3 regions of the Mycetocola sp. BIGb0189 genome follow, and region 2 is predicted to be linked to each of the others. Evidence: predicted binding sites of a transcription regulator. Region 2 holds the regulator's gene; each other region holds the start of a gene.
The links. Region 2 encodes HrcA, which represses chaperone genes, less so after heat shock. Its sites were predicted from a motif close to TTNGCACTCGNNNNNNNCGAGTGCNAA; they were not measured.
Positions count from the first base shown of each region.

Region 1 (3,232 bases), on a different contig from region 2:
CGGCCAGGCTCCGCTGCCCGGCCAGGCTCCGCTGCCCGGCCAGGCTCCGCCGCTGCCTGCTCAGACTCCGCCGCCGGGCTGGAGCGATGCCGCCGCAGGCTATGCCGGGTTTGGGGTCGCCGCCGCTCCGTCCACCGGGCGCGCCACCGCCACGTTTGTGTGGGGCCTGATCGGTTTGGTGGGAGGCATCGTATTCGGGTGGGGATTCCCCGCCGCGATCATCGCGCTGGTCCTCGCCCCGGGCGCCCTGCGCGGAGATCCCGCCGGCCACGCGCGTGCGCGCCACGGCCGCACGCTGGCGGTGGCCGGGCTGATCGCCACGGTCCTGTGGGCGGGATACAGCGTGCTGCGTATCGTGGAGTTGATTCTCGCCTAGCCACGCGGGGTGAAACCGTCCGGGGGAGTTACTGCTTTCGGGGGTTAGGCGCGTTCGGCCAGTAGTGCCGCGTGCTGCCCGTCGATACGGGTCAGGAACAGCGTGGCCGCATTTTTCCCCGAGAGGGACATCTTTTTGCGGAATGTTGCCGGGTCGATATCCACCCCGCGCTTCTTGACCTCCAGCGTGCCGATTCCGCGCGCCTTGAGCTCCCGCTTGAGCTTTTTCTCATCCAGGGTGAAGCGCTCCAGGATGCGGAAGCGCGCGGCAAACGGGGTCTCGACCGCGGTGTCTCCGGTCAGGTACGCGATGCCCGGGCTGAGCATGCCCGCATCCAGTTCCCGGGCCAGATCGCCGATCAGGCGGGCGCGGATGACCGAGCCGTCGGGCTCATACAGGTACTCGCCCGGCTCGCGCACCTCAACATCCGCGCTGTCCGCGGCGGCGGTCATCTCGTGGCTGCCGGCATCGTTCAGTACCAGGGCGGCGCGGGTGATGCCCGGACGGGCCAGTCGCGGGGACCACAGACCGAGCTCCACAACCTGCCCGTCCACGGTGATCCACTGGGCCTCCCAGCCCTCGGGAATGTCTTCACGGTCAAACCCGGGGCCGAGTTTGATGCCCACCGCCCGCGTCTCGGCCAGGCCGAAGGCAAAGTCGAGGCTCGGGGAGTAATCGGCTGCCCGGGTGAGCCGGGTGGTGTTGCTGTGACCGGAGGTGCGCCGGGCGGGGTCGAGATAGATCGCGTCATATGCGGTGAGATCGACGTCCTCGGCGGCGGCGTTGAGGACGTCGGCGTTCTCGAACGGGGCCAGGTTGTAGCTGGCGAGGGTTGCGGTGACCTCGTCGCGGTCCACGGCGGTGACCCGCAGGCCGATGGCGGCGGCGGCCAGCGCATCCCCGCCGATCCCGCAACCCAGGTCGACCAGGTGGGTGGGAGCGAGCGCGCGGAAGCGTCCGGCGTGCAGTGCGGCGACGCGTAACCGGGTGGCCTGTTCGAGGCCCGCCTGGGTGAAGAGCATGCGCTCGGCAAACTCACCGAACTTTCCCACCGCCTTGCGGCGCAGTCGGTCCTGGGTCAGCGCCGCCGCCACCAGTGCCGGGGAATGGCCCTGGGCGCGCAGACGACTCACCCGCGCCACCGGGTCGGTACCCGCGGGTTCCTGCGCCAGATCATCGAGGAGACGCAGCCCCTCGGGGGTCAGCAGTTCGAGTAGCTCGTTTCTGTCCACCGCCCAAACCTACCAATATCGTGAGTCGCGTGTGGTGGGCATGCCGCCGAATGTGTCGCCGCGTTGGCACTCGCGTTGCAAGAGTGCCAACGGATCCCTAGACTGTGATTAGCACTCTCGACGTGAGGGTGCTAACCACGCTTAGTCTAGAAAGAGGTCAACCGTGTCGGTCTCCATCAAGCCGCTCGAGGATCGCATCGTCATCAAGCAGGTCGAGGCGGAGCGTACCACTGCTTCGGGCCTGGTCATCCCCGAGTCCGCAACCGAAAAGCCCCAGGAGGGCGAGGTTGTTGCGGTCGGTCCGGGTCGCATCGACGACAACGGCAACCGCATCCCGCTCGACGTCGCCGTCGGCGACAAGGTCATCTACTCCAAGTACGGCGGAACCGAGGTGAAGTACGGCGGGGAAGACCTGCTCGTGCTCTCGGCTCGCGACGTTCTCGCCGTGGTGGTTCGCTAACCACGCAGGAGACAACACAGCGCCCATCCGGTTTTCCGGATGGGCGCTGTGTTGTGCGAGGGGTTAGTAGGTGCTGTAGTCGGACGGGATGTTCGCGAACAGGAACGCATAGAACGCGATCATCAAGATTCCGCCGATGATGTACAGGGCGGTGAAGATATAGCTCAGCACGAGACCGGCGGTTGCCAGACCCGCGCCGCCCTCACCGGAGGTCTTGAGCTGCTTCTTGGAGATGTGTCCCAGCACGATACCGGCCGGGGCGAAGACAAACGCGAAGACCAGCGAGAGGATTGCCAGCAGGTTCGTGCGCGGCGGGGTCGCCGGGTAAGCGGGCTGGGCGTATCCCTGCTGGGTGCCATAGGCCTCGGGAGCGGGGTAGCCCTGCGGGGTCGGGTACCCAGCCTGTTCGGGCTGAGCAGGGTAAGCGGGCTGGCCGTAGGGCTGCTCGGGCTGTGCCGGGTAGGCGGGCTGGCCGTAGGGCTGCTCGGGCTGTGCCGGGTAGGCGGGCTGACCCTGGGGCTGCTCGGGCTGCCCCGGGAAGTTATTGTTGTTGTCGCTCATGGTGGGTTCCCCTCGGTGGTTATGTCCCCTAATTCTGGCATACCTGCATATTTCGGGGCCAGTGCGGGACTTTTGGGTAAACAAAACGCCCGCTCGGTGAAGCGGGCGTCTCGTGTGCGGCGGCTAGTAGCCGTAGCTGCTGCTCGCACCGGCGAGAGCCGTAATCACCCCGACAATATTGATCAGGATCCACAGTGCAAAGAAGATGTAGCCGATAATCAAGCCGGCCTTGGCCAGACCTTCACCGCCCTCGCCCGAGGTTTTTAGCTGCTTGAGGGCGATGTGGCCCAGGACGATGCCGACCGGCGCCACCAGGATGCCGAAGATGAGCGCGAGGATGGCCATGACGCTGGTCTTCTGCGGTGCGGCGGCGTAGCCGGGCTGAGCATACCCCGGCTGCGGGGCGGCGTACCCCTGCTGCGGAGCCGCGGCGTACCCCTGAAGTCCCGGGGCGGGCTGCTGGGCGGGATATGCGGCGGGCTGTTCGGCACCCGGCTGAGGGGTGAAGTTGGTGTCGCTCATGTTCGGATCTCCTTGATAAAACCGTTTTCCTCCACGCTTTCACACCCGTGTGGGACGGGGCTCGGGGAAGTCGGAGCGAGT
Region 1 covers NZ_JANUED010000009.1:29,416-32,647, reverse strand. The annotation lists gene M2390_RS13870 (hypothetical protein) at 1-376, shown strand, start outside; gene M2390_RS13865 (class I SAM-dependent methyltransferase) at 421-1,608, opposite strand; gene groES (co-chaperone GroES) at 1,772-2,068, shown strand; gene M2390_RS13855 (DUF4190 domain-containing protein) at 2,132-2,629, opposite strand; gene M2390_RS13850 (DUF4190 domain-containing protein) at 2,753-3,151, opposite strand.
Region 1: a site for HrcA is predicted at 1,672-1,698, ahead of groES (co-chaperone GroES). Genes of this name have one in related genera too.

Region 2 (3,232 bases):
AGCTCGGGGCTCGGCAGCGGATGCACCTCGACGCTCAGCGCCTCGGCCTCCAGCAGACCCGGGGTCGAGACGGTCACGCGGGCACCGATCAGCAGGCCCGCGCCGTCGCCGAGGAAGAGTTCCTCGCCGACACGGATCCGGTTGACGGTCACCGCATGCTTGGCCTCGGCACCCTCCAGGGTGATCGTGTCGCCCACGGCGGGCACCCCGACAAAATCGCGCAGAAATAGGCTCGACATGCTAGCCGCGCAGCTTATCGCGAAGCTTGGCAAACAGACCCTGCTGGAACTCACCCAGCGCGGCGGTTTTATCCTTGCGCTTGGCGGCGAACTTCTCGATCAGCTCGCGCTCCTTGTGGTCCAGCTTGGTTGGGGTCATCACCTGGATGCCGATGCGCAGGTCGCCGCGGCCATGACCGCGCAGCTTGGTGATCCCGCGGTCGCGCACGGTGATCACATCCGAGCTCTGCACACCCGCCTTGATCTCGACCTCGAGGTCGCCATCGAGGGCGTGGATCGTGGTGGTCGATCCGAGGATCGCCTCGGTCATCGGCACCTCCAGGGTGCACAGCAGGTCGTCGCCGTTGCGGCTGAAGACGTCGTGGTGGCGCACCTTCATTTCCAGGTACAGGTCACCGTTCGGGCCACCGGCCGGGCCGATCTCACCCGAGCCGGGCATCTGCAGGCGCAGACCGGTGTCCACACCGGCGGGGATGTCCACCGAGACGGTGCGGCGGGCGCGCACGCGGCCCTGGCCCTGGCAGCCGACGCAGGGGTTGGCGATGATCGTGCCGTATCCGCGGCAGGACCCACAGGGGGTCGAGGTCATCACGTTACCAAGCAGGCTACGAACCGGACGCTGGATGGTGCCCGAACCGCGGCAGATGTCGCAGGTCACCGGCTGGGTGCCGGGCTGGCAGCAGGAGCCCTGACAGGTCTCACACAGTACCGCGGTGTCAACCTCCAGGTCGCGGTGGGTGCCAAACACAACCTCGCCGAGATCAAGCTCAACCCGCAGCAGGGCGTCCTGACCGCGCTCGCGACGCGACTTGGGTCCGCGCTGCTGGCCGCCCCCACCGAAGAACTGCTCAAAGATGTCGCCGAAGCCACCAAAGCCAGCGTCGCCGCCGCCCTGGCCGGTCTCGCCGCGGTCATAGCGGGCACGCGAATCCGCGTCACCCAGCACATCGTAGGCGTGGGTCACCAGCTTGAAGCGCTCCTGCGCCTCCTCGGAGGGGTTCACATCGGGGTGCAGCTGACGAGCCAGCTTGCGGTAGGCCTTTTTGATGTCCTCAGCCGATGCGTCCTGTGAAACGCCCAGTACCTCGTAGTGGTCAGCCACCCGTGATCCTCCATGGTGGCGACGCCGAAGCGTCGCACAATTGATTGTTGTGGCCAGCGGCCCGTGGTGGGCAGTGGCCGGTTGAACGGCGGCGTAAACGCCGCGGGGTTAGTTCTCGCCGAGCTGGCGGGAAAGATAGCGTGCCACGGCGCGAACCGAGGCAATGTTGCCCGAGTAATCCATTCTGGTGGGTCCAAGGACCCCGAGGCGGGCAATTTCGCCCGCAGAGGAACGGTAGTTCCCCGCGACGATCGAGGTTTCGGCCAGGCCGAAGGGCTCATTCTCGCGGCCGATGCGGGCGGTGATCCCCGCCGCATCGATACTCATCTCGCCAAACAGGCGCATCAGCACCACCTGCTGTTCGAGGGCTTCCAGCACCGGATAGATGCTCCCGGCGAAGTCCTCCTCGCTGCGGGCCAGGTTGGCGGTACCGGACATCACCAGGCGATCCTGGCGATACTCGGCCAGCTGTTCATCCAGCGCATCGCAGATTCGATCCACCAGACCCGGGTGTCCGGGAACGCCGAGCGCTCGCACCCGCACGAGGACCCGGGAGGCGTCCTCGACACTGTGACCGAGGAGCTCGTGATTGATGCGCACCTTGAGGTCGTCCACATCCTGGGTGGACAGCGGCGCGGTCACCTCGACCGTGCGCTGCTCGACCCGACCGTTGTCGGTAATGAGGACAACCAGGAGACGGGCATCCCCCAGCGAGACCAGCTCGACGTGCCGCACCTGGGCGCGGGCAAACGAGGGGTACTGCACGATCGCCACCTGGTTGGTGAGCTGCGAGAGCAGGCGCACCGTGCGCGAGAGCACATCGTCGAGGCCCACCCCGTCGCCCAGGAACTCCTGAATCGCCCCGCGCTGCGCGGGCGAGAGCGGGCGCTGCTCGGCCAGGTGATCCACAAACAGCCGGTAGCCCTTATCGGTGGGGATACGGCCAGAGGAGGTGTGCGGGGCGTGAATCAGCTCCTCATCCTCCAGCTGCGCCATATCGTTGCGAATCGTCGCCGCCGACACACCAAAGGAGTGGCGCTCAACGATCGCCTTGGAACCCACCGGCTCCCGGCTGGAGACATAGTCAGACACGATCGCGCGAAGGACGGCTAGGCCACGCTCGGAGACCATTGGTCACCTCCACCTCATCGCGATTTCCCCGGGAAATCTGGACTGATCTGACGCGGGCGAGCATCCGCACATACGGATTGGCACTCGTCACCACTGAGTGCTAATTCTAGCTCGCTCTGACGTCCGGTTCCAATCTCTGACACTCGGTCCGGGTGCTTTTTGACCACCGATACGCCGGATTTTGGTGATAGTCGGTAATCAGACGTACCGAATTCACCGTGCGGCGGTTATCCTAATTCCACTATGAGCGATCACACGCAGTCGAATCCCGAACCCTCGGACGCCAATCAGCCCGGCGGCGCGGTGCCGCCGGTGCCGCCCACGCCTCCGCAGGGCGGGCAGCCCACGCCGCCGCCCGGATACCCGCAGCAGGGTGCGCCGCAGACTCCCCCGCCTGGTTATCCGCAGCCCGGAAATGCTCAGCCGGGATACCCGCAGCAGGGTCAACCCCAGCCCGGCTATGGGCAGCAGCCCTACGGCCAGCAGCCCGGATACACCCCGTCCGCGAGCTCGGCCCCGCTCACCCCCGAGAACGATCGCCTCTGGGGTTCACTCTCGCACTTCGCCGGCATCTTCGGCCCGATCATCGTGCTGATCGTGTGGCTGATCTTCCGCGACCGCGGCCCGTTTGTAAACCAGGAGGGCAAGGAGGCGCTGAACTTCCAGATCAGCGCCTGGCTCCTGGGCATCGCCCTTGGCGTCGTGGGTGGGATCACCAGCTTTATCGGCATCGGCGTGATCCTGCTCCTGCTGATGTGGC
Region 2 covers NZ_JANUED010000003.1:269,521-272,752, reverse strand. The annotation lists gene M2390_RS06070 (16S rRNA (uracil(1498)-N(3))-methyltransferase) at 1-239, opposite strand, end outside; gene dnaJ (molecular chaperone DnaJ) at 241-1,341, opposite strand; gene hrcA (heat-inducible transcriptional repressor HrcA) at 1,450-2,472, opposite strand; gene M2390_RS06055 (DUF4870 domain-containing protein) at 2,716-3,232, shown strand, end outside.

Region 3 (3,232 bases), on a different contig from region 2:
GGCACCGAGGAGATCATCCGTTCGGCCTGGGACGCGCACCGCGCCAATAACGCACGCTAAACCAGCGAGGCTCGGCCCAAATTGACCGGGGACGCGTTATGGTTAGCGGCATGTTGAGACTCGCCGCCCCCTCATCCACCGCAGGTGCGAGCGCCGTTCGTGTCACGCGGGTTCTGGTTACCTGCGTCCTCGGGGTTTCCCTGCTGGCCGCTTGTGCTCAGCGCCCCTCGCCCGCCCCGTCATCAACGCCGACCGCCACCCAGGATGTTCCGGGGACCGTGGCACCACTCACCGGTGAGCCGGCGACCGGGGCGGTCCTGAGTCGCCCCTCGCTCGCCGCCAAGATCGGGAACGATGTGGAGGCCCGTCCTCAGCGCGGCCTGGAACGTGCCGACCTGGTATTTGAGGAACTGGTCGAGGGTGGGCTGACCCGCTATGTTGCGGTCTGGCAGTCGCAGATTCCCGAGGAGCTGGGGCCGCTGCGTTCGATTCGTCCGATGGACCCGGACATCATTTCCCCCTTCGGTGGCCTCGTGGCCTACTCGGGTGGACAGCAGATCTTCGTGGACCAGATGGAAAACACCCCGGTCAAAAACTTCATCCACGGTCAGCCGAATGCCGATCCGTTTATGTACCGCAGCAAGGACAAACCTGCCCCGCACAACGTCATCCTGCGGGCCGAGAAACTGATCGACGATCAACAGGGACTGAGCGCGCCGCCCACGCAGTTTGAGCATGCCGAAACCGCCGAGGGTGCCTCGGCACTCCAGGGCGGTATCCCGGTGGCGACAATCCACGCGACGTTCTCAACCTCCCGACAGCAGTCCTGGGCCTGGGATGCCAGCCAGGGGGTTTTCCTGCGCTCCCAGCAGGGCAAGCCCGATCTGGATCCCGACGGCAAGACCCGGTCTGCGACGAACGTGATTGTGCTTCGGGTGAACATCGATAACCAGTACCAGGGGGTGCCCAAGACCGTGCTGATCGGTTCGGGCACCGGATACGTGGCGACCGGTGGGCAGGTGATTCCGGTCACCTGGTCCAAGACCGAGGCCACCGCGCCGATCACGCTCACCACCGAGGCGGGCGAGCCGATACTGTTGGCTCCCGGCAATGCCTGGGTTGAGCTTGTGCCGCTGATCTCCGGTGCCGAAGTGCGCGTCGAATAGGCACCCTGCGGGCTCCCTGTTCATCCGCCGTCATCTGCCTGGTTCGGCTTGCACTCGTAGGTGGAGAGTGCCAGAATCGAGTTAGCACTCACATTCATCGAGTGCTAACCCCGTTTTCGACGTCCGGGAGGGACGAAAAACCACATGGCAAAGATCATTGCTTTTGACGAAGAGGCCCGCCGCGGTCTTGAGCGTGGACTGAACACGCTCGCCGACGCCGTCAAGGTCACCCTTGGCCCGCGCGGTCGGAACGTAGTACTTGAGAAGAAGTGGGGCGCCCCCACGATCACCAACGATGGTGTGTCCATCGCCAAGGAGATCGAGCTCGACGACCCGTACGAGAAGATCGGTGCGGAGCTCGTCAAGGAGGTCGCCAAGAAGACCGATGACGTCGCCGGTGACGGAACCACCACCTCGGTGGTTCTCGCCCAGGCTCTGGTCCGCGAGGGCCTGCGTAACGTCGCCGCCGGTGCCGACCCGATCAGCCTGAAGAAGGGCATCGAGAAGGCCGTGGCCGCGGTTATCGCCGAGCTGACCGAAGCTTCCAAGGAGATCGAGACCAAGGACCAGATCGCCGCCACCGCGTCGATCTCGGCCGCCGACACCGGCATTGGTGAGATCATCGCCGAGGCCATCGACAAGGTTGGTAAGGAGGGTGTGGTCACCGTTGAGGAGTCCAGCACCTTCGGTACCGAGCTCGAGCTGACCGAGGGTATGCGCTTCGACAAGGGTTACCTGTCGGCCTACTTCGTCACCGACCCCGACCGCCAGGAGACCGTCTTCGAGGATGCCTACATCCTGATCGCAGACTCCAAGATCTCCTCGGTCAAGGACCTGTCCCCGGTTGCCGACCTGGTCATGCAGACCGGCAAGCCCCTCGTCATCATCGCCGAGGACGTGGACGGCGAAGCGCTGACCACCCTGGTTGTCAACAAGATCCGTGGCATCTTCAAGTCCGCCGCCGTCAAGGCTCCGGGCTTCGGTGAGCGCCGCAAGGCTCAGCTCAAGGACATCGCCGTACTGGCCGGTGGAGAGGTTATCTCCGCCGAGCTCGGCCTGACCTTCGAGCAGCTGAAGCTGACCGACCTGGGCCGCGCCCGCAAGGTTGTTATCACCAAGGACGAGACCACCATCGTTGAGGGTGCCGGCGACGCCGACGCCATCGCCGGTCGCGTGGCTCAGATCCGTCGCGAGATCGAGGGCACCGACTCGGACTACGACCGCGAGAAGCTGCAGGAGCGTCTGGCCAAGCTGGCCGGCGGTGTTGCGGTCATCAAGGCCGGAGCCGCAACCGAGGTTGAGCTCAAGGAGCGCAAGCACCGCATCGAGGACGCCGTGCGTAACGCCAAGGCTGCCGTCGAAGAGGGCATCATCGCCGGTGGTGGCGTTGCCCTGATCCAGGCCGGCAAGCTGGCCTTCGAGAAGCTGGAGCTCGTCGGCGACGAGGCAACCGGTGCAAACATCGTTCGCGTGGCCATCGAGGCTCCGCTGAAGCAGATCGCACTGAACGCCGGCCAGGAGCCCGGTGTTGTGGCCGCCAAGGTCCGCGACCTGCCCGTCGGCCACGGCTTCAACGCCGCATCCGGTGAGTACGGTGACATGATCGCCCAGGGCATCATCGACCCGGCCAAGGTCACCCGTTCGGCCCTGCAGAACGCCGCATCGATCGCCGGTCTGTTCCTGACCACCGAGGTCGTCGTGGCCGACAAGCCCGAGAAGGCTGCTCCGGTAGCCGGTGGCGACGGCGGCGGTATGGACTTCTAAGTCCAACCCTCGTTTCACACGAGACGGGCGCTCTCCTTCGGGAGGGCGCCCGTTTTGTTGTTGCTACGGAGCTTGAACGGGCCTGCAAGCACATTCGTCTTGCAGACCCGGTCGACTCCTGATGAGGGACCTTGTCCTCACCTTCTTGTCAGCGAAGTTACGCGCCGATGACCAGAATTACAAGAGTCGAGGATCGTTTCTGCACGGGAATGACAGGCTAAATGAGCATTAGGCGCGCGGCGGCCAGGGGAGCAGGCGTGAGGTCCGGGCGCGGTAGGCCGCGTAGCCGGGATACTTAGCGC
Region 3 covers NZ_JANUED010000008.1:146,453-149,684, reverse strand. The annotation lists gene galE (UDP-glucose 4-epimerase GalE) at 1-60, shown strand, start outside; gene M2390_RS13475 (DUF3048 domain-containing protein) at 111-1,166, shown strand; gene groL (chaperonin GroEL) at 1,311-2,930, shown strand; gene M2390_RS13465 (DUF1295 domain-containing protein) at 3,159-3,232, opposite strand, start outside.
Region 3: a site for HrcA is predicted at 1,248-1,274, ahead of groL (chaperonin GroEL). Genes of this name have one in related genera too.